4 regions of the Pseudomonas sp. FP597 genome follow, and region 1 is predicted to be linked to each of the others. Evidence: predicted binding sites of a transcription regulator. Region 1 holds the regulator's gene; each other region holds the start of a gene.
The links. Region 1 encodes FliA, which starts transcription of late flagellar genes. Its sites were predicted from a motif close to CTAAAGTTTNNNNNNNNNNNGCCGNTAA; they were not measured.
Positions count from the first base shown of each region.

Region 1 (7,648 bases):
ACGAGCTGATCGGCCACGAAGAAGTCCAGCAATTGATGGGTTTGCTGGGCAAAGCCTCGCCAAAACTTGCCGAAGAGCTGGTGCCCGGCGTGCTGTCGTTGTCGCAACTGCTCAAAGTGCTGCAAGCGCTGCTGGCCGAACAGGTGCCGGTGCGCGACATTCGCAGCATTGCCGAGGCCATCGCCAACAACGCCGCCAAGAGTCAAGATACCGCCGCGCTGGTGGCGGCGGTGCGTGTCGGATTGTCCCGCGCAATCGTGCAAAGCATTGTAGGGCTTGACTCCGAGCTGCCTGTGATCACCCTGGAGCCCAGGTTGGAACAGATTTTGCTCAATAGTATTCAGAAGGCGGGACAAGGCCAGGAAGAGGGCGTTCTGCTGGAGCCAAGCATGGCTGAAAAACTGCAGCGTTCTTTGATTGACGCCGCCCAGCGCCAGGAAATGCAGGGCCAACCGGTGATTCTACTGGTGGCAGGCCCGGTCCGAGCGATGTTGTCGCGGTTTGGACGCCTGGCAGTACCGAATTTGCACGTTTTGGCTTATCAGGAAATTCCTGACAACAAGCAAGTGACTATCGTCGCGACAGTAGGGCCCAACGGCTGAGGGTAGTGGGTTATGCAAGTGAAGCGTTTTTTCGCCGCCGATATGCGTCAGGCCATGAAACTGGTCCGTGATGAGCTGGGCGCCGACGCCGCGATTATCGGTAACCGTCGCATTGCCGGCGGTGTCGAGCTGACGGCTGCCCTGGATTACACCCCTCAGGCCCTGGCCCCGCGCGTGCCGAACATGGAGCTTGAAGACGAGCTGCGCAAGACCGCCTCGCGCATCGTCTCGGCCCAGGCCGAGCTGAGCATGCGTGGCGACAGCGATGCCACCACCAATCGCCAATTGTTCGCCGGGCTGCCGTTGACCGCCTCCGAGCCGCTGGTCGAGCCGACTTTCATCGAGCCACCGCGTCCTGCCGCGCCAGCCCCGGCCGCCGGCGTCGACCAGCGCGCGTTCGACTCGATGCGCTTTGAACTCAACGGCCTGCGCGAACTGCTGGAAGTCCAGCTGGGGTCGCTGGCCTGGACACAGTTGCAAGGCAGCAAGCCGCAACAGGCCAACCTCTGGCGTCGCCTGCAACGCATCGGCCTGTCTGGCCCGCTGTCCCGCGACCTGCTGGCACTGACCACCGAAATCGAAGAACCCCGCCAGGCCTGGCGCATGTTGCTGGCCCACTTGGCGCGGATGATCGCCACTCCGGAAATCGAGCCGCTGGAAGAGGGCGGTGTGATTGCCATGGTCGGCCCGGCCGGCATGGGCAAGACCACCACCCTGGCCAAGCTCGCCGCCCGTTATGTGCTCAAATACGGCGCCCATAACATCGCGCTGGTGAGCATGGACAGCTATCGTATCGGTGCCCAGGAGCAACTCAAGACCCTGGGCCGTATCCTCAACGTGCCGGTGACCCACGTCGATCCGGGCCAATCCCTGGCCAATGCCCTCGATCCGCTGCTGCGCAAACGCGTGGTGCTGATCGACACCGCCGGCCTGCAAGCCAGCGACCCGGCGTTGCGCCTGCAGCTGGAAAGCCTGGCTGGACGTGGCATCAAGTCGAAAAATTACCTGGTGCTTGCAACCACCAGCCAGAAACAGGTTCTGACCGCTGCGTATCACAGCTACAAACGTTGCGGCCTGGCCGGCTGCATCCTGACTAAACTGGATGAAACCGCCAGCCTGGGCGAAGTGTTGAGCCTGGCGATCAGCCATGAATTACCGGTTGCCTACCTGACCGATGGGCCGCGGATCCCGGATGATTTGCATCTGCCGCGCCGTCATCAGTTGGTCAGCCGTGCCGTGAGCGTACAAATGCAAGACGAGCCTAGCGAGGAAGCGATGGCCGACATGTTCGCCGATCTCTACCACCACCCGGCAAAACGGGTCGGTTGAAGTCGATGAGCACCGTGAAATGTATCTACATCGATGGTCTGCAAGCGATTCACGCGGCCAAGCCATGTAGCCTGCGTCTAAGCAAGACAAGGTAAAGAAATAAAATGGGCAGCATGCATCCCGTACAGGTGATCGCGGTGACCGGCGGCAAAGGTGGCGTCGGAAAAACTAACGTGTCAGTGAATTTGTCCCTGGCGCTTGCAGAGCTTGGCCGTCGCGTCATGCTGCTGGATGCTGACCTGGGACTGGCGAACGTCGACGTTCTGCTGGGGCTGACGCCCAAACACACCCTGGCCGATGTGATCGAGGGGCGCTGTGAGCTGCGCGATGTGCTGCTGCAGGGCCCTGGCGGGATCCGCATCGTGCCGGCCGCGTCGGGCACCCAGAGCATGGTGCACCTGAGCCCGGCACAGCATGCCGGCCTGATCCAGGCCTTCAGTGATATTGGCGACAACCTCGACGTGCTGGTGATCGACACCGCCGCCGGGATCGGCGAGTCCGTGGTCAGCTTCGTGCGCGCGGCGCAGGAAGTACTGCTGGTGGTCTGCGATGAACCCACCTCGATCACCGACGCCTACGCCCTGATCAAACTGCTTAACCGTGACTACGGCATGAACCGCTTCCGCGTGCTGGCCAACATGGCCCAGAGCCCGCAGGAAGGACGCAACCTGTTCGCCAAGTTGACCAAGGTCACGGATCGTTTTCTCGATGTCGCCTTACAATACGTTGGTGCAGTTCCCTACGACGAGTGCGTGCGCAAGGCTGTGCAAAAGCAGCGTGCAGTCTACGAAGCGTTCCCTCGTTCCAAGTGCGCCTTGGCGTTCAAGGCGATTGCCCAGAAGGTCGATACCTGGCCCTTGCCTGCCAACCCTCGGGGGCATCTGGAGTTTTTCGTCGAACGATTGGTGCATCAGACGAGCGCAGGACCTGTGCTATGACAGCGAACGGCTATAACGCTTATAAGAAGTCCGCCCGTGACAGCCAGGGTGAGTTGATCGAGCGCTATGCGCCGCTGGTCAAACGCATTGCCTATCACCTGCTGGGACGCCTGCCCGCCAGCGTCCAGGTCGAAGACCTGATCCAGGCCGGCATGATCGGCCTGCTCGAAGTGTCGACCAAATACGATGCCAGCAAAGGCGCCAGTTTCGAGACGTATGCGGGTATCCGCATTCGTGGCGCGATGCTCGATGAAGTGCGCAAGGGGGATTGGGCGCCACGTTCGGTTCACCGCAATACGCGCATGGTCAGTGACGCAATTCGGGCAATTGAAGCAAAAACCGGTCGCGACGCTAAAGATCACGAAGTTGCGGCCGAACTCCAATTGAGTCTCGACGATTATTACGGGATTTTGAACGATACCTTGGGCAGCCGCCTGTTCAGTTTCGACGACCTGTTGCAGGACGGCGAACACGAAGGGCTGCACGAGGACGGCGCGAGCGCACACATGGAGCCGTCGCGCGACCTGGAAGATCAACGCTTCCAGGGTGCGTTGGCGGACGCCATCGCCAATTTGCCGGAACGTGAGCGATTGGTGTTGGCGCTGTACTACGACGAAGAGCTGAACCTCAAGGAAATCGGTGAGGTCCTGGGTGTCAGCGAATCGCGGGTCAGCCAGTTGCACAGCCAATGCGCCGCCCGTTTGCGGGGGCGTTTGGGAGAGTGGCGAGCGCGCTGACAGGCAGTGTGGGGACACTGCAAAGCGATACCGCGAGGGCGTTTGATTTTCGTGGTTCGGCCCGTGGTGGCCCCGGCAGTCCTATTTGTGTAATGCCTGTTGATTGAAATGGCGCGTCCAGGTGCTGGGCGCGTTTAAGACTGCTTGGAGGTCGAATTGGACAAGAACATGAAAATCCTCATCGTTGATGACTTCTCAACGATGCGGCGGATCATAAAAAACCTGTTGCGTGACCTTGGGTTCACCAACACGGTCGAGGCGGATGACGGCCTGACGGCGATTCCGATCCTCAACAGCGGGAGCATCGACTTTCTGGTAACCGACTGGAACATGCCGGGCATGACCGGTATCGACCTGCTGCGCCACGTGCGCGCCGACGAAAAACTGCGCAGCCTTCCCGTGTTGATGGTGACCGCCGAAGCCAAGCGTGAGCAGATCATCGAGGCCGCCCAGGCCGGGGTCAACGGTTACGTGGTCAAGCCATTCACTGCACAGGCCTTGAAAGAGAAGATCGAAAAAATCTTCGAACGCATCCACGGCTAATGCCATCGCGGGGGAGCTATGGAGCATAACGAAACGTCACAGGGAGACTTTGAGTCCACCCTGAAAAAACATGCTCACCAGTTGGTCGAATGCCTTGAAAAAGGCCAGTTCGGTGACGCGGTGCAGTTGATCCATGAGCTCAATCAGACCCGTGACCGAGGCCTGTACCAGGAAGTGGGCAAGCTCACACGCGAGCTGCACAGCGCGATCGTCAATTTCCAGATTGACCCGCACATGCCCCAGGCCGAAGAAATCTCACAGATCACCGACGCCACCGAGCGTCTGTCCTATGTGGTCAGGCTGACTGAAGCGGCGGCCAACCGCACCATGGACCTGGTGGAAAACGCCACGCCGCTGGTGACCGGCATGGCCACCGAAGCCCAGGCCCTGAGCGTTGACTGGGGCCGCTTCATGCGCCGCGAAGTGGGCGCTGAAGAGTTCCGTGAACTGGCCCGCCGGGTCGAAGGGTTCCTGTCACGCAGCGAGCAGGAAAACCGTACGGTTTCCAGCAACCTCAACGACATTCTGCTGGCCCAGGATTACCAGGACCTCACTGGTCAGGTGATCAAGCGCGTGACCCAATTGGTCACCGAAGTGGAAAGTAACTTGCTCAAATTGGTGCTTATGGCAGGCCAGGTCGATCGTTTTGCCGGTATCGAACATGACCGCGAAGCGATCCTCTCGGAAAAAGATCCACAAAAACATCTCGCCAAGGGTGAAGGTCCGCAGATTCATGCCGATAAACGTGAAGACGTTGTGTCAGGTCAGGATGACGTAGATGACCTGTTATCCAGTTTAGGCTTCTAAGGAGCACCCACATGAGCTTCGGCGCCGATGAAGAGATCCTTCAGGATTTCCTTGTAGAGGCCGGCGAAATTTTAGAGCAACTGTCCGAACAACTGGTCGAGCTGGAAAGCCGCCCAGATGATGCGAACCTGCTCAATGCAATTTTTCGCGGTTTTCACACTGTAAAAGGGGGCGCCGGCTTCCTCCAGCTCCATGAGCTGGTGGAGTGCTGCCACATCGCCGAGAACGTTTTCGACATCCTGCGCAAGGGTGAGCGTCACGTTGATTCGGAGTTGATGGACGTGATTCTCGAAGCACTGGATGCGGTCAACGGCATGTTCAGCCAAGTGCGTGAACGTGCCCCGATCACCGCAGCCACGCCGGAACTGTTGGCCGCCCTGGCGCGCTATGCGGAGCCTGCGGACACCTCGGCGGCGCCGGTGGTCGAAGCGGAGCCTGAACCGGAGCCTGAGCCCGATGTGACGGACACTGAGTTCGAACAGCTGCTCGACTCGCTCAGTGCCGTCAAGGCCGAAGCCGAAGCGCCGGCCACTGTGGCCCCGGCAGCGGCGCCGACCAGCGAAGACATTACCGACGCGGAATTCGAGTCGCTGCTCGACCAGTTGCATGGCAAGGGCCAGTTCGCTGCCGATGCGGTCGCGCCTGCCGCTTCTGCACCGGCTGCACCGGCCGCGCCTGTCAGCACCGACATCACCGACGACGAATTCGAAGCGTTGCTCGACCAACTGCATGGCAAAGGCACGTTTGCCGCCGACGCCTTGCCGGCAGTCGCTGCCACCGCCACCGCCGCCGCGCCTGCAGCCAGCGCTGCGCCCGCCGCTGATGGCTTGATCACCGATCACGAATTCGAAGCCCTGCTCGACGATTTGCACGGCAAGGGCAAGTTCAGCGAAGCCGTCTCGACGGCAGCCGTCGCTGCGCCCGCACCGGTTGTCGCCAAAGCCGCCGCGCCGGCCAAAGCCGCCGCTCCAGCCGCCAAACCGGCTCCTGCTCCGGCAGCGGCCCCAACGCCGGCCCCAGCCCCAGCACGTGCCGCCGCCGCGGCACCGCCTGCGGACAAACCCGCCAGTGAAGCCGAAACCACCGTGCGCGTCGATACCGCGCGCCTGGACGACATCATGAACATGGTCGGCGAACTGGTGCTGGTGCGTAACCGCCTGGTGCGCCTGGGCCTGAGCAGTGGCGATGAGGCCATGCAAAAGGCGGTGTCGAACCTCGATGTGGTCACCGCCGACCTGCAAACCGCGGTGATGAAAACGCGGATGCAGCCGATCAAGAAAGTCTTCGGCCGCTTCCCGCGCCTGGTCCGTGACCTGGCGCGCCAGCTGAAGAAAGAGATCAACCTGGAACTGGTGGGTGAAGAAACCGACCTCGACAAAAACCTTGTCGAGGCCCTGGCCGACCCGCTGGTCCACTTGGTGCGCAACGCGGTCGACCACGGCGTCGAAACGCCGGAAGAACGCGAAGCCTCGGGCAAGTCCCGTGGCGGCAAGGTGATTCTGGCGGCGGAGCAGGAAGGCGACCATATCCTGCTGTCGATCACCGATGACGGCAAGGGCATGGACCCGACGATATTGCGCAACATCGCGGTCAAGCGTGGCGTGATGGACAAGGACGCCGCCGACCGCCTGACCGACACCGAGTGCTACAACCTGATCTTCGCCCCGGGCTTCTCGACCAAGACCGAGATTTCCGATGTGTCGGGCCGTGGCGTCGGCATGGACGTGGTGAAGACCAAGATCAGCCAGCTCAACGGCTCGATCAATATCTACTCGACCAAGGGCCAGGGCTCGAAGATCGTCATCAAGGTGCCGTTGACCCTGGCGATCATGCCGACCCTGATGGTGATGCTGGGCAACCAGGCGTTCGCCTTCCCGCTGGTCAACGTCAACGAGATCTTCCACCTCGATCTGTCGCGCACCAACGTGGTGGACGGCCAGGAAGTGGTGATCGTGCGCGACAAGGCGTTGCCGCTGTTTTACCTCAAGCGCTGGCTGGTGGCATCGGCGGCTCACGAGGAGCAGCACGAAGGTCATGTGGTGATTCTGTCCGTGGGCACCCAGCGTATCGGCTTTGTCGTCGATCAACTGGTGGGTCAGGAAGAAGTGGTCATCAAGCCTTTGGGCAAAATGCTGCAGGGAACCCCGGGCATGTCGGGTGCGACCATCACCGGTGACGGTCGGATCGCGCTGATTCTCGATGTTCCGAGCATGCTCAAGCGTTACGCCGCTCGGCGTATTTGATTCTGGTGGGGCAGGGCGGTCTCGCTCGCCCCACCTAACGGAGTGTTTATGGCAGTCAAGGTCCTGGTGGTGGACGATTCGGGTTTCTTCCGCCGCCGCGTCTCGGAAATTCTTTCCGCCGATCCAAGCATCCAGGTGGTCGGCACGGCCACCAACGGCAAAGAGGCGATTGATCAAGCCATTGCGCTGAAGCCGGACGTGATCACCATGGACTACGAGATGCCGATGATGGATGGCATCACGGCAGTCCGGCACATCATGCAACGCTGCCCGACCCCGGTATTGATGTTCTCCTCGCTGACCCATGAAGGCGCCCGAGTGACCCTCGACGCGCTGGATGCCGGTGCGGTGGACTTTTTGCCGAAGAATTTCGAAGACATCTCGCGCAACCCCGAGAAGGTCAAGCAGATGCTGTGCGAGAAAGTCCACAGCATCTCGCGCAGTAACCG
Region 1 is NZ_CP117432.1:4,583,476-4,591,123, reverse strand. It holds gene flhA (flagellar biosynthesis protein FlhA) at 1-602, shown strand, start outside; gene flhF (flagellar biosynthesis protein FlhF) at 615-1,931, shown strand; gene fleN (flagellar synthesis regulator FleN) at 2,036-2,869, shown strand; gene fliA (RNA polymerase sigma factor FliA) at 2,866-3,606, shown strand; gene PSH66_RS20860 (chemotaxis response regulator CheY) at 3,775-4,149, shown strand; gene PSH66_RS20855 (protein phosphatase CheZ) at 4,168-4,956, shown strand; gene PSH66_RS20850 (chemotaxis protein CheA) at 4,968-7,199, shown strand; gene PSH66_RS20845 (chemotaxis response regulator protein-glutamate methylesterase) at 7,248-7,648, shown strand, end outside.

Region 2 (7,648 bases), 1.1 Mb from region 1:
TGCGACCAGGCGGTGCAGCGTGGCGAGCACTTGCTGTGGCTGGACGTGCTCAAGAGCAATTCACACGCTCAACGGTTTTACCAAGGGTTTGGGTTTCGCCCGATCGGTGAGATTCCGTTCAGTACGGACCTCGCGCAAATCGGAATGGTTGTCATGGGCCTTGAACTGAATCAGCGCCAAGCGGAGCAGTAAATGAAAAAGCTGATACAGGGCCTTGACGGCCCCAGAACCGCGCAGCAGGAACTGTTTTACGACCTGGAGGATGCGGCAGCGATCATCGGTTGGTCGGTGGTTGAGCTGACCGCCATTGCGGCCAATGGCAAGACGCCCAGCGAGACGGCGGCGTTGCTCAAGATGGCTGGGTTGCTGGCAGCGCAGCAGGAAAAACTGGCAGTGTACGCCGGTGAGGCCAAGTCCCAGCGCATTACCCGGTTGTAGTCAAACCCACAACTTTAGGAGCGGGCTTGCCCTGATGTCAGTCAGTTAACGACGAACACTGTACCTGTGGCGAGGGAGCTTGCTCCCGTTGGACTGCGCAGCAGTCCCACTCTTTGTAAACAAAGAGCGAGGGTCGCTTCGCGGCCCGCAAAGTTGCGGAAGTGATGACCAAATCACAGCCAATAAAAAACCCCGTAGACGCTAATCTACGGGGTTTTCAAGAGTGGAGGCCGAGGTCGGAATCGAACCGGCGTAGGCGGATTTGCAATCCGCTGCATAACCATTTTGCTACTCGGCCTCAAACGATCAATGCCCCTGCCGCTGACATTCACCGCATAAAAACTTGAGTGGGCGGTAAAACCCTGCCTCTACTCTAACTCATTGAATACATTGAAGTTTTTAATGCCTCAATGCGTTCGATGGGCGCCATTATGTACTCATTTGCTTTTGCCTGCAACCCCTTGATTTCAAAAATATTTCGCCTTGGCATCAAGGGGTTGCGTGCCTGCCCTATTCCTTGATCGTCGGCCATTTCCGGCGCATCCGCCCCGCCGGTTGAGCGCGAACAACCAAGGAAAATTCAGCGCCGAGCACGGCTTATCCAGCCCGTTGCCTGTGTGACAAAACCGATACCGACAAAATTTCTACATCCGGCACTTCATGATTTCGCTCGCTCGTTCGTCTTATTTCATAAGAGCGCCATCATTTTCCTGATCAGGCTCTGATAAGGAGTTTTGCATGTACAACCCGACAGTGCCCAAGGAAGGACATTCAGCGGCCGCCGATACCCATTTCGGCCGCGACGCGCACGCGCTCGAGCAGTCGCCCGAGCAGCAGGGCAACCAGCGCATTCGGCATTTGCTCAAGTATTTTGGTTTGCGCACCAGCCTGATCCGGCTGAAGGTCATCGACGCCCTGCTCACCGCTGCCGACAACCAGCGCACCCTCGGGGTGCGCGGGGTGCACAGCCATCTGCTGGAGCTGGGCATCCCGTTGTCGTTTCTCAGCGTGCGCGAGGTGCTCAAGCGTCTGTGCAGTGAGGGCGTGATCACCCTCAATGCCGATAAAAGCTACAGCCTCCATGAAGAGGCCGCCAAGGTACTCGAAGGTCGCGCCTGATTCAGAGGGTCGGCTTGACCTTGCGGCGCATGATGCCGTTGATCACCACCACCACGACAGCAATCGCAATAGCGATGTACTGGAAGGTTTTTTCGCTGATTACCCCGGTGTTCTGCAGGTAGGACAGGCCGAACATCGAGCCCAGTACCACCAGGGAGATCAGAATCGAGTATTTCAAGCGTTGCTTTTGAGTCATGACGGGGTTCCTGAACCTTAAGAAAGTAGCCGGACCGCATATTACAGGCGGGAAAACACTTTGGCTCCTACGACATTGCGATTGAGCGTGACGCCGAAGGCACGCCTGTCAGGCCCGACGCTGCAAACCACTGTCCGGCCGCGCGCACAACTCCACCAGCCAATCGACGAACACCCGCACCCGCTGTGACAACTGGCGGTGCGGCGGGTACAGCGCGGTCAGCGCCATCTTAGGCACGGCCAGTTGCGGCAGTACTTCCACCAGGGTGCCCTGTGCCAGCTCCTGGATCGCGTGATAATACGGCGCTTGGATCAACCCATACCCGGCCTGGCAGGCGGCGAGATAACCATCGGAGCTGTTCACCGCCACCCTTTTCGCCAGGTTGACCGCGCGCAGCTCGCCGGCCAGCTGAAACTCCAGGCCAAAACGCTTGCCGCTGACAGTGGAGACATACTCCACCATGCTGTGCCCGGCCAGGTCATCGAGCGTGGCGGGCGTGCCCATGCGCTCGAGGTAGTCGGGGCTGGCCAGGGTCAGTTGGTCCATCATCGCCAATGGCCGCGCCACCAGTGATTCATCCAGCGCCAGGCCACCGCGCAGTACGCAGTCCACCCCTTCACGAATCAGGTCGACCGGACGGTCGTTCAGGCCGATTTCCAACTCGATCTGCGGGTAACGCGCAGTGAACGTCGGCAATGCGGGAATCACCAGAAAACGGCCGATGCCCGACGGCATATCAATGCTCAGCGTACCTCGCGGGTTGCGCCGGCTGGTGGAAAACACCGCTTCGGTTTCTTCCAGGTCCGTCAGCAACTGCACGCAACGCTGGTAATACGCCGCGCCATCCAACGTCGGATTGACCTGGCGGGTCGTGCGTTGCAACAACTGCACGCCAAGGTGCGCCTCCAATTGTTTGATCAGGACAGTCACCGAAGCACGCGGCAGTTGCAGGCTGTCAGCCGCCTTGGCGAACCCGCCCAGCTCGACAATACGGGTGAACACACGCATCGCATTGAAACGGTCCAAGGACGATTGCTCCATTTATTATTTAGAAATCATGAACAGTGATAGCGGTTTTAGCCTGTTTATCCCGGTTTTGTCGAGCGTGACAATGGGCGCCTACTTCACACGGAGCAACACCATGCACACTCGTCAACTCGGTAAAAACGGCCCATCTGTTTCCGCCATCGGCCTCGGCTGCATGGGCATGACCGATTTCTATACGCCAGGCAGCGACACCACTGAAGCCACCGCCACCCTGCACCGCGCATTGGAGCTTGGCGTCAACTTCCTCGACACCGCCGACATGTACGGCCCGCACACCAACGAACAACTGATCGGTAAAGCCATTGCCGGCAAGCGCGACCAGGTGTTCCTGGCGAGCAAGTTCGGCATCGTGCGCGACCCGGCCAACCCGGCGCTGCGCGGGGTGAATGGCCGCCCGGAGTACATCCGTGATTCCATCAACGGCACCTTGCAACGCCTTGGCGTGGACACGCTGGACTTGTACTACCAACACCGCATCGACCCTGAAGTGGCCATCGAAGAAACCGTCGGCGCCATGGCCGAACTGGTGCGGCAGGGCAAAGTACGCTACCTGGGCCTGAGCGAAGCCTCGGCCGCCACCCTGGAGCGCGCGCACAAGGTGCACCCGATCAGTGCCCTGCAAAGCGAGTATTCGTTGTGGAGCCGTGACCAGCAATACAACGGCTGCCTCGCGACGTGCCAGCGCCTGGGTATCGCGTTTGTACCCTACAGCCCACTAGGCCGGGGTTTTCTCACCGGCGCGCTGAAAAGCCCGGATGACTTCGGCGCCGATGACTACCGCCGCTTCAGCCCACGTTTCCAAGGCGCGAATTTCGCGAAAAACCTCGAACTGGTAAAGCAGGTACAAACCCTCGCGGCCGACAAAGGCGTGACGGCCGGGCAACTGGCGCTGGCCTGGGTGTTGGCGCAAGGTGACTACATCGTGCCAATTCCCGGGACCAAGCAGCGCAAATACCTGGAAGAAAACGTGGCTGCCACATCGATCACCCTCAGCCCCGCAGAGTTGGCTGCGCTGGATGCGATTTTCCCCGCCGATGCAACGGCGGGCCTGCGCTACCCCGAAGAAGTCTTGGCCATGCTGGATATCTGAAACGGCCGTCGGAGCGCCACTGGTCGGCGCTCCGTCTTTTCTGCACCATCGTACCTAAAGCTCCTCCTCGCCAAGCCGATAGCCCTTCGAAGCTCTAACAAAGCCGCGTCGACAATAAACGCTTCGTAAGGACGGCCCCATGCCCCCACTGCGCTCCATCCAAGCCCGCTATACCCTGTTTCTGGTGCTGTTCGTCCTGGTGCTGCTGGTGTTGACTGTCGTCGGTATCGGCCAGTTGGTCGCCCCCACGCTCAGGCACACCGAAGAGCAGGTGGTGCTCAACCGCATTGCCGAAGTGGCCGAACAGATCAAGGGCGAACTGAACAAGGTTCAAGCCCAGCAACGCACCATCACCCAAACCATCCCGTTGCTCGACAGTGACGCCATCGACAAGGTCCTGCCTGGCCTGGTCGATCAATACGGCGAGCTGAAAGTCTTCGGTGGCGGTATCTGGCCGTTGCCCAACCAGCGTACGCCGGGACGCAACAAACACAGCACCTTCTGGCACCGCGATGCCTCGGGCAAGCTGGCCGTGAACACCTTCTGGAACAGCGACCCCGCGCCCAATTACTACGACCAGAGCTGGTACAAGGGCGGCCTCGCCTCCCCGCGCGGTCAATGCGCCTGGGCCGCGGCCTACAAGGACGACGCCAGCCAGGAGCCGCGCACCAACTGCGCCATGGCGATCCAGCGTGACGGCGCAGCCTACGGCGTGGCCACCATCGACGTGACCCTGGGCTTTTTCAACGACCTGGTGGCCGCCAAGGAAAAAGACATCGGCGGGCAGATGCTGATCGTCGAAGGCGACGGCAAGATCATCAGCAACAGTACCCGCCTGAGCAGCCCGGTGGTGTTGAAGAACATCAGCGAACTGACCGCCACTTCAGCGTTTGCCGCCCAGGTCAGCCAGGCCCTGGCCAATCGCGACAAAGGCCTGCAACGCAGTGAATTCGATAACGGCGGCGTGGCCAGCACCTTCTACATGCGTCCCATCGAAGGCACGCCGTGGTTCCTTGCCACCGCCCTGCCCACTTCGTTGATCACCGCCCAGCGCGATGACGTGCTCGGCAGCCTGGCCCTGTTGCAGATCCCCATGGTGCTGATGCTGGTGCTGCTGGCGGCGTATGCGATCCGCCAGTTGGTGCAGCGTATGAAAACCCTGAAAGCCAATATCGACGCGCTGTCTACCGGCGATGCCGACCTCACGCGACGCATCACCATTCGCGCCGAAGACGAGCTGGGCGCGATCGGGCATTCGGTGAACCGTTTTATCGTCTATCTGCAAGACATGATCGGTGAAGTGACCCAGGCCACCGGCGCCATGTCGTCGGGGCTTGAGCAATTGCAGCGGACCTCGGCGCACACCAACCAGATCCTGGTGCGCCACGCCTCGGAAACCGACCAGACCGTCACCGCCATCACCGAGATGAGCTCCACCGCCGACAACGTTGCGCAAAATGCGGCCGAGACGGCATCGTTCACCCAGCGCGCCAATGAACATGCCGACCGCTCCCGGGTGGTGGTAGGCGAAGCGTCCACCAGCGTCAGCGCCTTGATCGGCGAAGTCGCCAGTGCCACTCACACCGTGGAAAACATGCGCCAGGATGCCGCGCGCATCACCGAGACCCTGGGCGTGATCGGCGCGATTGCCGGGCAGACCAACCTGTTGGCGCTTAACGCCGCGATTGAAGCGGCACGCGCCGGCGAGCAGGGTCGCGGCTTTGCGGTGGTCGCCGACGAAGTGCGCGCCCTGGCGGCACGTACCCAGGCCAGTACCTCCCAGATCAACGAGATGCTGGCGCGCCTGACCACCGGTGTGAGCTCTTCGGTGGCCGCGATGGAAAACACCCAGGCCAGCTGCCAGTCGGCGGCGGATGCCACGGCACGAGTGAACACCGGCCTGGATGAAATGGCCGGTTCGGTGAGCCATATCAACAACCTCAGCACCCAGATCGCCACCGCCGCCGAACAACAAAGCGCAGTGACCGAAGAGATCAACCGCAGCATGGTGCAGATCCGACAGATGGTCGAAGAGCTGGTTGAAAGCGGCCATGCCACTGAAACCAATACGCAAAGCCTGCTGGATGCCAACGGCCGGGTGATTGCATTGATGAGCCGCTTCAAAGTTCGCTGAAAAATTGCCTGGAGACTCCCGTGCAATGCGCGGGAGTCGGACTATTCTCACAGCTCCTAGTCGCTACACAGGAGGTGTGCCATGCCCGCTGTCGAGCAGTCGGTCCGCTTGGAGCAGGTCAGTCAGGAACGCTATATCCAGGCGCCCATCGAGGCTGTCTACGACTATGTGACCCAACCGGATCGCTGGCATGAATGGCACCCCACTTCCCTCGGTGCCGACACCGGCGCCGGCGGCTCCCTCCCCGTCGGCGCACGCTTTACCGAAATGATCGACCTGCTGGGTATCCGCGTGCCCATGAGCTACCGCGTACAGATCGCCCGGCGTCCCGAAGAGTTCAAGACCGTCTTCACGTCTCTGGCCGTCGACGGCTCGATTCATTATTTCCTGCAAGCACATAGCGACGGCACGCTGTTCAAGCGTGTGCTGACCTATGAAACCGAATTGCAATTGGCCAGCCTGCATGAGCGCATGATCCAACTGTCGGCCGTTGCGCTGGACCGGCTCAAGCACCGCCTGGAACACCCACCCTTCGCATCAATTTGAAACATTACCGCTGCGCCTCACGCATAAAAGCAGGGAGAATGCCGGGCTTACTGCACGGTATTGGATGAAGACTCAATGAAAACCCCAATGCGATTGGCCCTGCTTTCAGCATTGTTCACCACCACCCTGGCCCAGGCCGCCGAATTGATCCCCATCGACGTCCATCGCGACGCCAACTGTGGCTGCTGCAAAAAGTGGATCAGCCATCTGCAAAGCAACGGTTTCAAGGTCAACGACCATGTCGAAGCCGACATGAGCGCGGTCAAGCAACGCCTGGGCGTGGCGCCGCGCCTGGGTTCTTGCCATACGGCGGTGATCGACGGCAAATTCGTCGAAGGCCACGTACCCGCTGAACAGGTGCTGGCGTTGCGCAAGCGCGATGACCTGCTGGGCCTCGCCGTGCCCGGTATGCCCATGGGTTCGCCGGGCATGGAGGTAGAAGGTCGCAGCGAAGCCTATCAAGTCATCGGCCTGACGCGCGAAGGCCAGGATGTGGTGGTGGCGCAATACCCGGCGCACTGATCGGTGCTGACGGGGTACCTGGGGCTTTTCCTCGCGGCCTTCGGCGCCGCGACACTGCTGCCACTGCAGTCGGAAGCCGTGCTGGTCGGCCTGTTGCTCAGTGGGCATTACAACCTGTGGTGGCTGCTGGGCATCGCCACCCTGGGTAATGTGCTGGGCTCGCTGGTCAATTGGTGGCTGGGGCGCTGGGTCGAACACTTCAAGGCGCGGCGCTGGTTCCCGGTGAGCGACAAGCAGCTTGAAAAAGCCCGTCACCATTACCAGCGCTGGGGGCACTGGACGCTGTTGCTCAGTTGGGTGCCGATCATCGGCGACCCGCTGACCTTGGTGGCGGGCGTGATGCGCGAGCCGTTGTGGCGGTTTGTGCTGCTGGTGACATTGGCCAAAGGTTTACGCTACGGCGCGCTTGCTGCCGTGACCTTGCAGTGGGTGTTAATCCCCCGTTAATCCTCTGTCAACAGCATCCGAGTCCCCCCTTTTCGGAGCGTCGAACCATGCCACTATTGCGCAGTGTTTGTTTCGCCGGGCTGCTGACGGCCAGCGCCGCCCCGGTCCT
Region 2 is NZ_CP117432.1:3,490,911-3,498,558, forward strand. It holds gene PSH66_RS15990 (GNAT family N-acetyltransferase) at 1-192, shown strand, start outside; gene PSH66_RS15995 (hypothetical protein) at 193-438, shown strand; tRNA gene PSH66_RS16000 (tRNA-Cys) at 663-736, opposite strand; gene PSH66_RS16005 (hypothetical protein) at 812-970, opposite strand; gene PSH66_RS16010 (fe2+ zn2+ uptake regulation protein) at 1,177-1,557, shown strand; gene PSH66_RS16015 (hypothetical protein) at 1,559-1,753, opposite strand; gene PSH66_RS16020 (LysR family transcriptional regulator) at 1,862-2,779, opposite strand; gene PSH66_RS16025 (aldo/keto reductase) at 2,895-3,890, shown strand; gene PSH66_RS16030 (methyl-accepting chemotaxis protein) at 4,030-6,024, shown strand; gene PSH66_RS16035 (SRPBCC family protein) at 6,106-6,570, shown strand; gene PSH66_RS16040 (DUF411 domain-containing protein) at 6,646-7,092, shown strand; gene PSH66_RS16045 (YqaA family protein) at 7,096-7,539, shown strand; gene PSH66_RS16050 (alpha/beta fold hydrolase) at 7,587-7,648, shown strand, end outside.
Region 2: a site for FliA is predicted at 3,945-3,972, ahead of PSH66_RS16030 (methyl-accepting chemotaxis protein). Genes of this name have one in related genera too.

Region 3 (7,648 bases), 2.1 Mb from region 1:
GTGATCTGTACGGGCACGCCACCGGGTGTGGGAATGGGCATGAAGCCGCTGCCGCAGTGGCTGTCACCGGGTGATGAAATCCACCTGTGGATTGATGGGCTTGGCGAGCAGCGGCAAAGGGTTGTATCGGCCGTTTAAACCCGACAATCATTGACGTGCTGCGAGCGTCCCGTCGACGCCGCAGCGCACGTCGATGGGACTCCTCATCTGGGTGTCTAGAGCTTGAACTGCTTGGTTAGATGGCTGAGATCGTTGGCCAGCTTCGTCAGTTCAGCGGTGGCAATTGCCGTCTGACTTGATCCTTCCGATGCTTCGCTGGACAAATCCCGAATACTGACGAGGTTGCGATCCACTTCGCGCGCGACTTGGGCCTGTTCCTCTGCCGCGGTGGCAATCATCAGGTTTCGCTCGTTGATTTGACTCAACGAGTCGGTGATCTCGCCGAGCACCTTACCTGCGCTATTGGCCATTTCGAGTGTCTGCCTGGCTTGGAGGCTTGTTTGACTCATCGATGTCACCGCGTTGCCTGTGCCTGCCTGGATTGAATCGACCATGTGCTCAATTTCCTGTGTGGATTTTTGAGTGCGATGGGCCAAGGCTCTGACTTCATCAGCGACGACCGCAAAGCCACGACCGGCTTCGCCGGCACGCGCAGCTTCAATGGCCGCGTTCAAGGCCAATAAATTGGTCTGCTCTGCAATCCCTCGGATGACATCCAGCACCTTGCTTATATCGGTTGCCATGGTTGCCAAGGCTTGCACTTCACCTGAGGTGCTTTGGACGTTGGAGACCATGAGGTTGATGGCCGCGACCGTTTCGTTAACCTGGTTACGACCTGCGATAGCGGCTGAGCTCGATTGTGAGGTCAGCACGGAGGTGGACGCGGCATTGCCTGCGACTTCTTCCACGGCTGCGCTCATTTCAGTGACTGCGGTGGCGGCCATTTCAATTTCATGATTTTGACGTTGAATGGTCCGCGAAGCACCCTCCGTCACGGCATGCATTTCTTCGGAGGTCGCGGCCAACTGGGTGGAGGAATCCCCTATCAGTGCCAGGGCATCACGTAAGTTTGACTGCATCGCGGCGATTGCTTTTACCAGTTGTGCCGCCTCGTCAGAACCTGTCGCATTGAAGTCTTGGCTCAGATCATTCGCAGCAATACGGCGGGCAATCACCAATGATTCATTAATAGGCACCGTCAGGCTTCGGGTGTAAAGCCAAGCCAAGAGTAACGAAGCCGCCACCGAAACAACCAAGAAAACGCCTACCATTATTTGGGTTTGCTGATAAATATCATCAGCATCCCGGCCCGCTTTTTTGGCTTTGTTTTCGTTAACGCTGATGAGATTGTTCAGTGATGCTTCGACACGATCGGCGGCATCTTTCATCAGCCCATTTGAGATAGACACGGCGGTTTCCAATTGCTGCGCGGCCACGGCGGCGAGATACTGATCCTGCGCCTTTGAATAGTCACTCTTGGTTTCACGCAGGCGTTCAAACGCTTCGCGACCTTGAGGCGTGACAATCAGTGCTGTTAAAGACTGCAAGTATTGATCGATGACTTGCCGCGATTGTTGGATGTCGCTGAGCGCCTTGGTTTTGCGCTCCTGAGGCTCGATCGGATTGCGCACCCGAGCATTGTTGCCTCTGATGCCTATGAATTCCCGGTCTAGTTGGCCCAGCAGTTTTACGCTGGGCAAGACGTTGGTTTCAACGTACTTTTCGGCAGTCTTCAATAACTCGGCTTGCCTTAAGGCGAGTAATCCCATCGCGATGATGATCAGGCAGAAGAAGCCAAAACACAGAGCTGAGCGGGGCGCGAGGTTCAGTTTTCGCAGGAGCATACGATGTCCTTAAGTTGAGAGTGTCCATCCGTGAAGTTAGTATCGACGATAGGTAGGAATACTTGAGCTTTGGGGGGAGGTTAAAAAGTCTACCGTTCAGTTGGTTGATGATATCGATAGGAGGGTAGGGCGTAGGATGATGTTTAAAACGGAAGTTCGGGAGCGAAAGGTCGTGTCTAATCTTTAAAGCACAGAATAAACGCGCCTGACAGAGTAGGCGCGTTTTGACTGGTCGTCAGCTTCAGATCGCTGTGGTGAGATAGCCCCCATCAACGGGCAGAATCACGCCATTTACAAACGACGCTGCATCCGATGCTAAAAACGCAATCACCTTGGCGACCTCTTCGGCACTGCCAAATCGCTTCATAGGGGTGCGTGACAGTAGACGGTCAATCCTCGGTTGATCATCGATTTTCGCCAGCAATGGTGTGGTGATCCAGCCCGGTGCCACCGCGTTGACGCGAATGTGATCCGGAGCGTACGCCTCGGCCAGCGATTTGGTGATCTGTACGATTGCCCCCTTGGCAGCTGAGTAGGCCACGAGTTTGCCGCCGCCGAAATAGGAGAACATCGACGCAATGTTGATGATCGAACCACCTTGCCTGGCCAGCAGGGGGTGCGCCAGATTGATCAGACGGTAGACGGCGTTGAGTTGCACCGACAGCACCTGGTTGAAGGCCTCCCACTCCATCTCCTTTTCGCCCAGCGTGCCCCCGGCGGCGGGCACCAGAATATCCAGGCGGTCGAGGCTTTGAATGACGCCTTTGAGCGCATCATCGTCGGTGACGTTAACCTCGCGAAGATCGAGCCGAACCCCATCGGCGACCACGGTCGCATCGGCACCCAAGCCGATAGCCACGACGCGGGCGCCATGCCGAGCCAAATACTCGGCGGTCGCCTGGCCGATTCCCGAGGTGCCGCCGCTGACGAGCGCGACCTTGCCTTCAAACAGAGTGCTGCTGAACATAGTCATCGTTACCTCATGAACTGAGTAAAAGTGTTATTCAAACCGCATGCTCACAGGCCCAGTACCGAGCCGATATCCAGCGCCACTTGCAGGCCCACCACGAACCCGTTGTTGCTCAATTGCGTCGCGCCTGGGTTGTAGAAATTGTCCGGGTTGATGATGTATTGGATGCTCGGTTCGATGGACAGGTTGCGAGTCAGGGCAAAATGGCCGTTGGCTTCCACGGCGTACACATTGCGCTCGCCCAATTCCGGATCGCCACCGGCCGCCGTGCGCAGGCGTTGCTGGAACTGCAATTGATGGGAATTGACTTGCAGGTAGCTGGTTTTGAGATTGAGCTTGTCCTGCGCTCGATCAAAGGGCGCCAGGTAAGTCAGACCGGCTTCGGCGAAATGGCTGAAAGGTTGTTTATTATCGGCCGCTGCTGACAGTGAACCGAATACCTGCAGGCCTTGTTGCCCGCCGCGCCACAGGGTCTGGCGAAACTTGAAGAAGCCGCCGGCGGTGCCGTGGTCGCTGGCGCCCGTCAGCGGGTCGACCTGCCTGGAAGAGTTGAAGTACGCATTCAATTCGTACTGGGTAGTGTCATCGCCGGGCTTGCTGCCCAGACCCACCAGAAAGCTGGTGCCACTCGCGTCGTCGGTGCTGAAATCCAAGCCTTTGCGCTTTTTCAGGTAATCCACCGGGTTGGATTCGAATGCACCGGCGTGCACGTAAACGCTTGGGCTCACCTGATACTTGAGGTAGCCACCCCAGGCACCGAAGGGCGGTGGCAGCATGCCGCTTGATGCGTCCAGGATCGGGTCGGTGCAGGTGACCGCCGTTTCGCAGTTATAGATGTAGAAGTAGCGCCGGCCGTTGGTCCGGCCGATGTGCATATCAAGCTGGCCATCGAGCCATTTCTGTTCGTAGGTCAACAGGCTTAGCTGGTTGCTGGCGATGTCGTTGTGCAGCGGCGCGCCTGCGAAATAGCTGCCGGCAGCACCTTGCCATTTGTTTGCGGTAGGCTGGCCGGTGCCGTTATCGAGGATAAAGACGGTCTGTTCGACATGCAGGGCTGCGCCGTCCAGGCCACCGAGCGTGGCGAGGTTAACGTCGGCACCGATATAGAGGTCGCCACTGTTGCCGAAACTGTAGGGGCGCGGGCCGGTGTCGAGGTTTTTCATCGACAGGCTGGTGAATTGCACATGGGGCTGGATGCCGTAGCCGGCCAATTGCTCGCCCAGGCCGGCCAGTGGACCTTCACGGTCCTGTGCCCAAGCTGGGGGGTAGGTAAACGCCAGGAACAAAAACGCGCACAAACGAAGAGTAGGGTGCATGGTCTGAGACTCATTTTATTGTTGTTGTGATGAGTAAATGCAGGAGCGTGGTGATCCCGGATCACGCACGCTGTGTGCAGGCTTGCATTGATCGGCGTTGCAGCACGCCAGGCGCGGTTTCCTTGAGCAGCAGGGACAGCCCTGCTGCCAACAAGGCGCCGCCGCAGGAGATCCACATCACAATCGACAACCCGAACTGATCGGCGGCGAACCCGGCAATGGTCGGCGCCACGAACCCTCCCACCAGTTCGCCAACGCCCATGATCATGCCCAGCGCCGTAGCCATGACTTCACGCGGGACGGTTTCAGCCGGAATGGTGGACATGAACAGCGTGAAGCAGCCAAGCCCGGTGAAGGTGAGCACCATCAGCATGCCGAGTATCATCGGCGAAGGCGCGAATAGCAGGGCTATCGGGCAGCAGGCAGCAACCAGCGAGAACAGCACCAGCGTCGGACGGCGGCCGATACGGTCGGAAGTGCTCGGCACCACAAATCCCCATACAACCCATGCCGCACCCAGGCAGCTCATGATCGTGCCCATGCTCGGCGCGCTGTAACCGCGGACGCTGACCAGAAACGTCGGGGTAAAGGAGATCAGGATCACGAACCATGTCAGAAACACGCAACTGATCAATGTGCACAGCACGATGTTGCGGCTCTTGAGCAATGCCAGCCGGTGCCCGGTGGGTTTGGCATTAGTTGCCGGAGCCTGGTGGGGTTCATCCTGACGCACATAGCGCCAGATGAACCAGGCAATCAGCAGCCCGGGCAGCAGCGATACAATGAACGCATGCCGCCAGCCATAGGCTTCGGCCAGGGCGATCAACACCGGCGGGCCGATCACCGCGCCCAACAGACCCGCTGCCGAGCCTTGCAGCAAGCCCATGTTCAGGCCCCGGCGATGCGGCGATGACGCCTCCACCATCATCGATTGGGACAACGGCAGGATCGGCCCCTCGGCCAACCCCATGATGCCGCGAAACAGCAACAGACTGAGAAATCCCGAGACCAGCCCCGAGAGGGCCGAGCACAGGGAAAACAGAATAACCGCCGCAATCAGCAGCGGTTTACGCACCCCTCGGCGATCTGACCACGCACCGACCAATGTGCCCGAAATGGCCCAAGCCAATGCGAGCACCGAAGACAACATGCCGAGGTGGCTGTTACTCAGTTGCAGGTCTTTAGCCATGAACGGAAACAGGAAGGACAGGGCAAGGCGGTCGAAAAACACAAAACCGAACGTCAGGAACAACACGCAGAGCAGGGTATTCTCATAACTGGCTTTATTATTGTTGTGAGCCATGGTGGTTCTCCGTAGCACGGGGTTTAACGGAACAGACGGTCCACTGCATCAGCCCCCAGGCCGACCTTTTCGTAATGTTCACGGCACAGGGCAATGTAGGAGTGCACGTCGAAGTAGCCGGTGGACTCGCCTTGATCGTCGAGCCAGATCAGCGGCCCCTTGACGATGAAAAACACGCGCATGGGTTCCTCGTGCTCATAGGCCACCAGGGTGTGACCTTCGCCGGGCGTCTCATAGACGAAGTCGCCGGCCGTGGCGGTCCACTCATGCTCCAGGTAGCCCCACTTGCCCGACAGCGTGTAGGCGAACACTTCATGGGGGTGGTAGTGGCGATTGACCAGGCCTGCACGGCTGGACATCAAAATGTCGCACCAGCGGTTTTCGCTGGGGGAGATCCACAGGGGACGCGAAGAAACGGTCTCGGTGAAGGGCACGTACAGCCGCAGATCATCACTGGCGGCATTCGGCAGGTAAACCTCAGGCTTGGCGTCGGGCTTGAAGCAGTTCGCGATAGGCTGCAGGTCTTTCCAAAATTCGTTGCGGGCTAATTCGGGCATGTTGGGCCTCTGATTGTTGGAATACAGGGCCCACTCTAGGGGGAAAAACACGCGGCGATTTGATCGAAACCGACGTGATTGTTGTCCGTATCGGACGGATGTTTTCAGTTCATCGGTCGCTGTGGTTTTGTATCGGCTATTGATTGACAGCGTGCCTGGGTCGGCGGTTAATGGGGCTCTGCGGGCCCCGTAATCCGCCTTGCGCGGGGCCGAGCGGTCAATAAAAACGAGAATAATAAAAATGCCTCGATCCGCCCCCTTGCTCGATACTCAGCGTGCCAGTACCGACGACCTTCCTCAGGATCAGCGCGTGGCATTCTGGGAGCAGTACAACGCCTCGACACTGGTCGGCCTGAAGTGCTCTTCCTTCAGCGAAACCGGATTCAGCGCGCGGGAGGACAACCTGAGCCTGGACCGTCTGCGGGTGGCGCATATTGTCGGTAACCAACACGTCATCGAGCGTGACGGCTCAATGGTTCGCACGGTGCCCAAGGAGTCGGTCTTCGTATCGCTGGTCATGGGCAGCGCGTCGTTTTTCTTTCAGAACGGCAACTGCCATCTGCTGGAACCGGGCGAGATGATGGTGTATCGCACCGACAAACCTTACTTGTTTGGTTTCTCCGGCTCGATGCACAAATTCATCTTCGATATTCCTCAAGACGTGTTCGCCTCCCACTGTCTGCGCCGCTTTGACAATGCAGTGAAGATCAGCGCACACACCGGTACCCAACGGTTACTGCTGCGCACGTTGAGTGAGCGCACTGGCGGTTTTTTCGAGCGGCCGCTCAGCCAAGGGGCCGACAGCTATCAAGAGGATGCCCTCGACCTGTTGGGCACTATCATCGCCGGCCAGATGGGTAATCGCCGAATCAACGCCCTCAGTGCGTCCTACCTGTTGGCCGCCAAGCAATGCATCCTTGAGCAACTGGCCGACCCTGCCTTGAGCTGCGAGCGGGTGGCGCTTCAAACCGGGGTTTCCACCCGACACCTGGCCAGGCTGTTTGCCCTGGAAGATACGCAGCCCCATCGGTTTATTCTGGAAAAACGCTTGCAGGGCGCGTTCCGTCTGCTAAGCCAGTCGCAGGGTTGCGGGCTGGATATTGCTGAAGTTGCCTACCGCCACGGGTTCACCAGCCAGGCGCATTTCGCCAGGGCCTTCAAGTCGCACTATGGGCGCACACCCAGCGACGTGCGCGCATCGGCACAGGGCCTGTAGCTCGGGGCTGCGATGTTCATTCTCGACTGCGCGAGACGAGCCCGTGGTCCAGTGCGTATTTCGCCAACGCTGCTGGTTTGTCGATGTTGAGTTTGCGCCGAATACTGAGCCGATGGGTTTCAACGGTGCGCACGCTGATGTCCAGATCGCGGGCCATCTCTTTGTTGTTCATGCCTTGAACCATCTTGTACAAAACCTCGCTTTCGCGAGGGGTCAGTTCTTTGTCGGTGTCTTTATCGGCGATGAGCTTTTGCGCGATGTCTGCACTGTAAAAGGTGCCGCCACTGGCGATGGCTTCAATGGCCGCGATGATTTCCCTTGAAGGGGAGTTTTTCAGCACATAACCACTGGCACCGCAGCGAATGGATTCGCTCACGTATTCGAAATTGTCGTACATGCTGAGCATTAGAATCTTGAGCGCAGGCGAATGTTGTTTGAGCCG
Region 3 is NZ_CP117432.1:2,495,311-2,502,958, forward strand. It holds gene PSH66_RS11660 (fumarylacetoacetate hydrolase family protein) at 1-138, shown strand, start outside; gene PSH66_RS11665 (methyl-accepting chemotaxis protein) at 216-1,844, opposite strand; gene PSH66_RS11670 (SDR family NAD(P)-dependent oxidoreductase) at 2,086-2,817, opposite strand; gene PSH66_RS11675 (carbohydrate porin) at 2,862-4,130, opposite strand; gene PSH66_RS11680 (MFS transporter) at 4,192-5,433, opposite strand; gene PSH66_RS11685 (2,4'-dihydroxyacetophenone dioxygenase family protein) at 5,457-5,990, opposite strand; gene PSH66_RS11690 (helix-turn-helix domain-containing protein) at 6,232-7,206, shown strand; gene PSH66_RS11695 (response regulator transcription factor) at 7,223-7,648, opposite strand, start outside.
Region 3: a site for FliA is predicted at 1,884-1,911, ahead of PSH66_RS11665 (methyl-accepting chemotaxis protein). Genes of this name have one in related genera too.

Region 4 (7,648 bases), 2.1 Mb from region 1:
ACGACGTGGTGATCTTCGAAACCGAGATCGTCGACAGGACCGCACGCCGCATTGCCAAGAATCGCTTCTCGCTGCCCTTCCCCCTCGCCTGTCGAATTGATGCAATGACGGTCGTGGTGGACGAGGATTACCACGCCTTGGTCGCCCTGGACTTACTGCAACAAACCGTAGCCATGACGGGCATACAGCCGCTCCAGTTGCCTGAGCAAATCGAACTGAGCCGCGCACTCCCGACAGCACAGGCAGAGGCGCCGGCCCATCTGCGCGATGCCGTGGAACTGATCGGCGTGGCAATCGCCGAAAACACAGTCACCCAGGATGTAGCCGCGTTTTCCAAGGACAGCAGCGTCAAAGCCTCCCTACGTGGCTTGATGGCCGACCACCTGTTTGATGAGGGCCGTCACGCACAATTCTGGACTCGGTTGGTGCGCCTTTATTGGCAGGCCGCGAGCCCGGATGACCGTGACGGCATCGCTCAAGTACTGCCGACGTTCCTGGCGCGTTACCTGACCAACGACCTGCAAAAGAGCTTTGATCTACAACTGATCGAGCACCTGGGTGTCAGCGCACGCGTACGCAGCGCATTGAGCGATGAAATCAGGGCGCTTGCGTTTCCCATCACCCGTCAGCATCCGTTGATGGGCAATATCATGGCTTTCCTGCAACACAGCGGTTTGCTGCAAACGCCGAGCGTGGCGCGAGCGCTGAACGATCTCTTGCCGGTGCGGGCATGAAGCGCCTGAGGATCGGCTGGAACGGTTCCAGCAAAGCCCTGGACGCGATCAGGCTGGTGCTGGAACAGTACGGCCACGTCTCGGGTAATGAGGCCATCGACCTGTGGATTGATGATGGCAGCGAACCTCTTCCGGCCCATGTGGGCAAAACGATGTGCATCAACCTGCGCCTGGGTGTGGGGCCCATCACCGAGTATGGGTTGCCCGCCTTGCAGCTGCGCCTCTACGACCGTGACCGAGCTGTATTGGCCGTACTGGACGTCGCCGCAGAGCCCAGCGGCAATGGTCAACGAATGCGTCAACGGGCGACCAGCACGCTGGTGGATTGGGTGGCGGCGCAGGTCAGTTGTTTTTCACGAGACCTCGAATATTTCGCCATGACAGCCATCGCCACCGACTGGCCCGAACAAAGCCTGCAAGGGTTGGAGGCGCTGGCGTTTTTACATCGATTCAACCGTACCTTTGACCCAGGACTAAGCCGACAAGCCCAAGTGCCGATGATCGAGCGTTTACAGGCGAGCCTTCAGGCCTTTTCCGAACGAACGGCGTTGAACATTGCCGGCAAGGCATGGACCTACCGGCAACTGCGCAGCCGCGCAATGGCGATTCAACAGCAATTGCGGCCAGCGCTGGAGGGGCTCGAAACCCCAGCCGTAGTCGGCGTGTGCTTGGGAAAGTCTATCGAGCTGTATGCCAGTATCCTTGCGGTACTGGGCAGTGGCGCGGTGTACCTGCCGCTGGAACCCGAACAGCCACCTCAACGCCATCAGGCCATGCTCGAAGATGCGAGGGCAGGCGTATTGCTGGATGCCGGTCGGCACTTACTGCGCGAGCGTTTCATTGCGCTGGATGTCAGTGCTATCAGGCCACGAAACGCCGACAGCGTATCCGATCTGACGCAGCATCGGCCCGACCCCGATGCGCCGTGCATGGTGCTCTATACATCAGGCACCACGGGTCGCCCCAAGGGCGCACTGCTCAGCCAAGCCAACCTGGCGCATTTCACGGCATGGTTCGGCACCTGTATGGCGCTGGACGAGCACAGCCGCGTTCTGCAGTTTTCACCGTTGAGTTTCGACTCGTCATTGATTGATATCTTCCCGGCGCTGATCGCCGGTGCCCAGTTGATCGTCCCCGGCGAGGAGCAACGACGCGACCCTCATCAACTGATGGCGCTACTGCGCCGGCAGTCCATCACCCATGCTTTCCTGCCGCCCGCCCTGCTCAATATCCTGCCGCTGGATCAACCGCTTGGCGTCACTCACTTGCTCACGGGTGGCGATGTCTGCGAACCCCTTGTCATCGAGCGATTGGCCGGGCAGTGCCAGTTCCATAATCTCTATGGCCCCACCGAAACCACGGTGCTGGTGACTCACCGCAGGTTGCAACCGGCAGACAGCAACCGAAACATTGGCGTGCCCATCGCCAACAGCCAGGTGCTGATCCTCGACGACAACCTGCAACCGGTGGATGAGCAGGTGCAGGGCGAGGTTTACATCGTCGGACCTGGGGTGAGCCTGGGGTACGTGAATGCGCCTGGGCAGGCTGAGAGTGCGTTTGTCGAGCTGTCGATACCCAGTGGCCAGGTTCTTCGCGCCTACCGTAGCGGCGACCTGGCTCAGTGGACACCTACAGGCATCCTGCTGGGCGGGCGGCGCGATAATCAGGTGAAGATTCGCGGCTTTCGGGTCGAGCCCCGGGAGATCGAGCAGTGCTTGCGCGACAGTCGGCTGTATCGACAAGTGGCAGTGATCATCGATCGTGATGACAGGATCCACGGTTTTGCCGCCCAACCCGAGCCCGGCGCCAGTATGCCAGCCCTCAAGCAACACGCACGGCAGTGGCTACCGGAGTATATGCAACCTGCCTCCTGGGTCGCGTTGCAAGGCATGCCACGCACCATCAACGGCAAAGTCGACCGCCAGGCACTATTGGCCATGGCGCTGCCGCCTCGTTCCCACCTACCTGTCCACGACGATGCAAACACTGCGCTTCAAGCGCAATTGACTCAGTTGTGGCGCGAACTGCTGGAATTGCCCTCTGGCGCGTTATCCATCGATGGCAGCTTCTTCGATCTCGGCGGCCATTCGATTTTGCTGTCGACCTTGCTGCTGCGTGTGCGCGAGCAGTTTGGCCGTAGTTTCGCATTGAGCCATTTCATCGAAGTGCCGACGATCCGTGCCCTCGCCACGTTGCTTGAGGATGGTGAGCTACCGGACACCTCCAGCGCCCAGGCGCTGGAGGATACCCAGCGGGAGTGGGCGATCAGCGCGCTGGACGAGGACTGCGCGGGAGACCCGCGAAAAATGATCGTGACGGGGGCCAACAGTTTCGTCGGCGTGCATATTGTCGAAGCGCTATTGGCGGATGGCGCAATCGAAGTGGCCTGCCTGGTACGCGAGCAGCCGGGGGCGTCTGCAATGGCCCGGTTTACCCAGGCATTGCGCGAATACCGCCTGGAACATCTGGATTTGAGCCGCGTGCGGGTCTTCGCTGCCGATGTCAGCTTGCCGCGATTGGGCTTGACGACCGAGGCATATGAATCCCTCGCCAGGGACTTTGGTGTGCTGGTGCACAACGCAGCACAGGTCAACCACGTGATGGACTACGCCTCACTGGCAAAGGACAACGTCGATCCCATATTCGAGTGCCTGCGTTTGTGCGAAACCCACAGTAAGAAAGTCTTGAACTTTGTTTCGACATTGTCGGCTTCCAGCAGCATCGACACGCAGGGGCATGTTCTTGAGGAACCCGCCGCCGCGACCCTGCCCCTGTATGTGAGAAATGGCTACAACCTGTCCAAGTGGGTCGCGGAGCGGTTGCTGGGGCGTGCCGTCGAACAGGGCGCCTGGGTGAATATCCTCCGGCCGGGAAACATCAGTTTCAACAGCCGTAACGGTGTCTGCCAGCCGCATAAAAACCGCCTGATGCTGATGCTCAAGGGGTCGCTGCAACTGGGTGTGCTGCCTCGCCTGGAGCTGAACTTCGACTTGATGCCAGTGGACTTCCTGAGTCGCTTCATTGCCGTCCACTGCGCCAGCTTCCAAGCCCATGACAACGTCTTCAACTTGCACAACCCTCAGCCCTTGAGCTGGGAACATTACCTGGACGCCTTCAGCGGGGCCGGCTACCCGTTCGAGCGGGTGGACATCAAGCAGTGGCAGCAGGCTCTGAGAGCCGTGGGTCAGGACAATGCTCTATTCGGTGTACTGGGCTTTTATCTGGATCACTTGGATGACGACATAGGAGACACGTCGATGATTCTTCATGACAACGCACGACGCGGTGTTCAGAAAATGGGAGAGCAGTATCCCGAAAAAGACGCAACGCTACTCAGCAAAGGCTGCAACTACCTCAAGGCCATCAGCTTTCTATGAACCGCTTCAGGACATTCTTATGAAACCGCTGCAACCCGATACGTTAATCCGCAACCCGAGCAGCGTGCCGATTGTGGCCTCTGCCGTGGTTGATTGCCACGCCCGTCGGCTGTGGAGTGTAGTGGGGCAGTTTGCAGGCTTTGATGCCTTCATTCCTGCCCTTATGCACATTGAAATGATCGGCACGGGTGTGGGCGCTTTGCGCAAAAAAAATTTTCGCGATGGCAACTGTGTCGTCGAGCAACTCAATAGTCGCGATGAACAGGCTATGCACATGACCTGGACCACGATCTACAACACCCTCGGTGTGGCGCGGTTGTGGGCAGCGATCAGCGTCCAAGCACTTGGAGCACAATGCTCCAGAGTAACTTGGACCATCATTGCAGAGCCCATGGACGCCGCACAGGAGGGGTTTGAGCAGTTTGTGCAAGACTTCGCCAGCAGCGCCCTGGAGAATGTACGACGCTTGCTGGTCAAGCCATAGGAGCGAAACCGCTCACTCCTACTCCATCATCAGCGGATCAGATCTTGAAGCTGTCGACCAGTTGCTTCAACCGATTGGCCTGCTGCGACAGGGCATCGCAGTCCTTGAGGGTTTCGTTGAGATTGGTCACACCCTGCTGGTTCAGCAGGTTGATCTGGTTGATGTCGACATTGAGCGTTTCCACCACCGCAGTCTGCTCTTCGGTAGCTGCGGCGACCGACTGGTTCATTCCGTCGATTTCAACGATCCGCTGCGTCACGCTGATAAGGCGCTCGCCGGCCTGGTTGGCCACCTGAACGCTTTCCTCGCTGGACGTTTGACTGGCATTCATGGTGGTCACCGCTTCGCGCGAGCCCACTTGCAGCGAGGTGATCATCTTGTGAATTTCTTCGGCCGACTCTTGGGTGCGATGAGCCAGGTTGCGCACCTCGTCTGCAACGACGGCAAACCCACGCCCGGCCTCCCCTGCACGGGCTGCTTCAATCGCTGCGTTGAGTGCGAGCAAATTGGTTTGCTGGGAGATGCCCTTGATCACGTCAAGAATGTGGCCAATGTTGTCGGTGCTGGCGTTCAGGGTTTCGATCTGGGTGCAGGACAAACTGATCTTTTGTGAAAGCTCAGACATTGCCAGAATGGTTTGCTCAACCACTTTGCGCCCATCGTCAGCCTGTTCGCTGGCGCCACTGGCATGCTGTGAAGCATCGGCGGCGTTACGTGCGATTTCCTGGGTGGCCGCGCCCAGCTCGTTGATGGCTGCAGCGACGCTGTTGGTGCGGGCGCTTTGCTCATCCGAGCCGATGATCGATGCGTTGGAAGAAGCCATCACGCGTTGGGACAGATCGTGAACCTGGCGCGTTGCCGAAGACACCTCAGAAATCGACGCGTGAATACGCTCCACAAACTCATTGAACGCGCTTGCCACTTCGCCGAACTCGTCCTTGCTGGTGACAGCCAGACGGCGAGTCAGGTCGCCCTCGCCCTGCGCGATATCCTGCATGGCGACGCCCATGGTATTCAGAGGTCGTAACAACACTTGGATAAGCAGGCTCAAGAGCACAGCAATTGCGACCACGGCGATCACCATGGCGATCAACGCAGAAGTCCGGAACTTACCCAAAGGGGCGTAGGCTTTTTGTTTATCGATCGACAGGCCGATGTACCAATCTGCCCCCGGCAAACCGCTGATAGGCGTGAATGACAGAATACGATCCTGGCCATTGAGAACGACATCCTGGTTAACCTTCTCTATCCGCACGCTGGTGCCCGGGTAGATGTCCTTAAGGTTTTTCATCACCTGATCCTGATCAGGGCTGACGATGACTTGGCCATCGCCGCTGACCAGGAACGCATGGCCGATGCCACCGAAGTCCACGGAGTTGATGATCTTCACCAGGGTTTGCAAACTCAGGTCACCGCCGACGACACCCAGCAGCTCGCCATTCTTTTTCACCGGCATGGCGATGGTGACGATCTGCCCACCCACTGCAGCCATATAGGGTGGCGTGAGCATGGGTTTATCGGCAGCCACGGCTTGCTTGTACCAGGGGCGCTGACGAGGGTCATAGCCATCGGGCATCTTTGCATCCGGGCGCTGGGTGAATACACCATTGGTTTGCCCAACATAGGTGAACTGGAAGTTCGAGGTGAACGCCGACTGATCGACCAGACCTGGAAGGTCCGCAGCATTGCCTTGATGGGCGAAATTCTGCGTAAGACTTTCAAGGACCAGTATTCGGCCACTGAGCCAGTTCTGCACACTACTGGCGGTGAGCTCACCGGATTGCTGAATGGATGACTCCAGGTTCTGTTTGATCGTACTGCGCTGCAGGTAATCGTTGTAAAGCGTGAATAACGCGAAGGCTAGGACCACAACGCCTGACGCGGCCAACAGAATTTTATGACTGAACTTGAGATTCATTTCATCGACTTCTTTTGCCAAATGGGGGGAGCGTGCCGAGAGGAACATTCCTTGTTCGATATAGACGGCTTAGGAGCTGCTCTATTTCGGTGCACGCATGGCTCATCAGGCTTTCGGCCACAGAAAGGTAAAACTTAGGTGATATCGGGAAAAATGTTTTTCCCGCATAAGAAATAGACAGGCGGTAGAGCTTCGCGGCGCGAAGTCGGGGGATCCGACGAGTACGGATCAACCCTTCAAAACGACAAAACCCCTGTCTGCGTCAGCAGACAGGGGTTTCGGAATTTAATCTTGACGATGACCTACTCTCACATGGGGAAACCCCACACTACCATCGGCGATGCATCGTTTCACTTCTGAGTTCGGGATGGGATCAGGTGGTTCCAATGCTCTATGGTCGTCAAGAAATTCTGTTTACCAGACCGTTGCATCGCAACGTGCCGGTTAAAATCAAGGACTTCTACATAAACAAAACCCCACCTGCTTTCGCAAATGGGGTTTCGGAATTTAATCTTGACGATGACCTACTCTCACATGGGGAAACCCCACACTACCATCGGCGATGCATCGTTTCACTTCTGAGTTCGGGATGGGATCAGGTGGTTCCAATGCTCTATGGTCGTCAAGAAATTCGGGTACTGAGTCGTGACCTGATGGCCTCGCTTCAGCAAATTGGGTATGTGACAGCTGTCGGTGTTTTGTGAGCGTCGAACTTTCGGTTCATCTCGTCTTCACACACCGCAATCTGGTGCCTTCTCAGGTCAGCAAATTGCTTGGGTGTTATATGGTCAAGCCTCACGGGCAATTAGTATTGGTTAGCTCAACGCCTCACAGCGCTTACACACCCAACCTATCAACGTCGTAGTCTTCGACGGCCCTTCAGGGGACTCAAGGTCCCAGTGAGATCTCATCTTGAGGCTAGTTTCCCGCTTAGATGCTTTCAGCGGTTATCTATTCCGAACATAGCTACCCGGCAATGCCACTGGCGTGACAACCGGAACACCAGAGGTTCGTCCACTCCGGTCCTCTCGTACTAGGAGCAGCCCCTCTCAAATCTCAAACGTCCACGGCAGATAGGGACCGAACTGTCTCACGACGTTCTAAACCCAGCTCGCGTACCACTTTAAATGGCGAA
Region 4 is NZ_CP117432.1:122,669-130,316, reverse strand. It holds gene PSH66_RS00615 (diiron oxygenase) at 1-734, shown strand, start outside; gene PSH66_RS00610 (amino acid adenylation domain-containing protein) at 731-4,111, shown strand; gene PSH66_RS00605 (SRPBCC family protein) at 4,131-4,595, shown strand; gene PSH66_RS00600 (methyl-accepting chemotaxis protein) at 4,633-6,513, opposite strand; rRNA gene rrf (5S ribosomal RNA) at 6,803-6,918, opposite strand; rRNA gene rrf (5S ribosomal RNA) at 7,025-7,140, opposite strand; rRNA gene PSH66_RS00585 (23S ribosomal RNA) at 7,298-7,648, opposite strand, start outside.
Region 4: a site for FliA is predicted at 6,624-6,651, ahead of PSH66_RS00600 (methyl-accepting chemotaxis protein). Genes of this name have one in related genera too.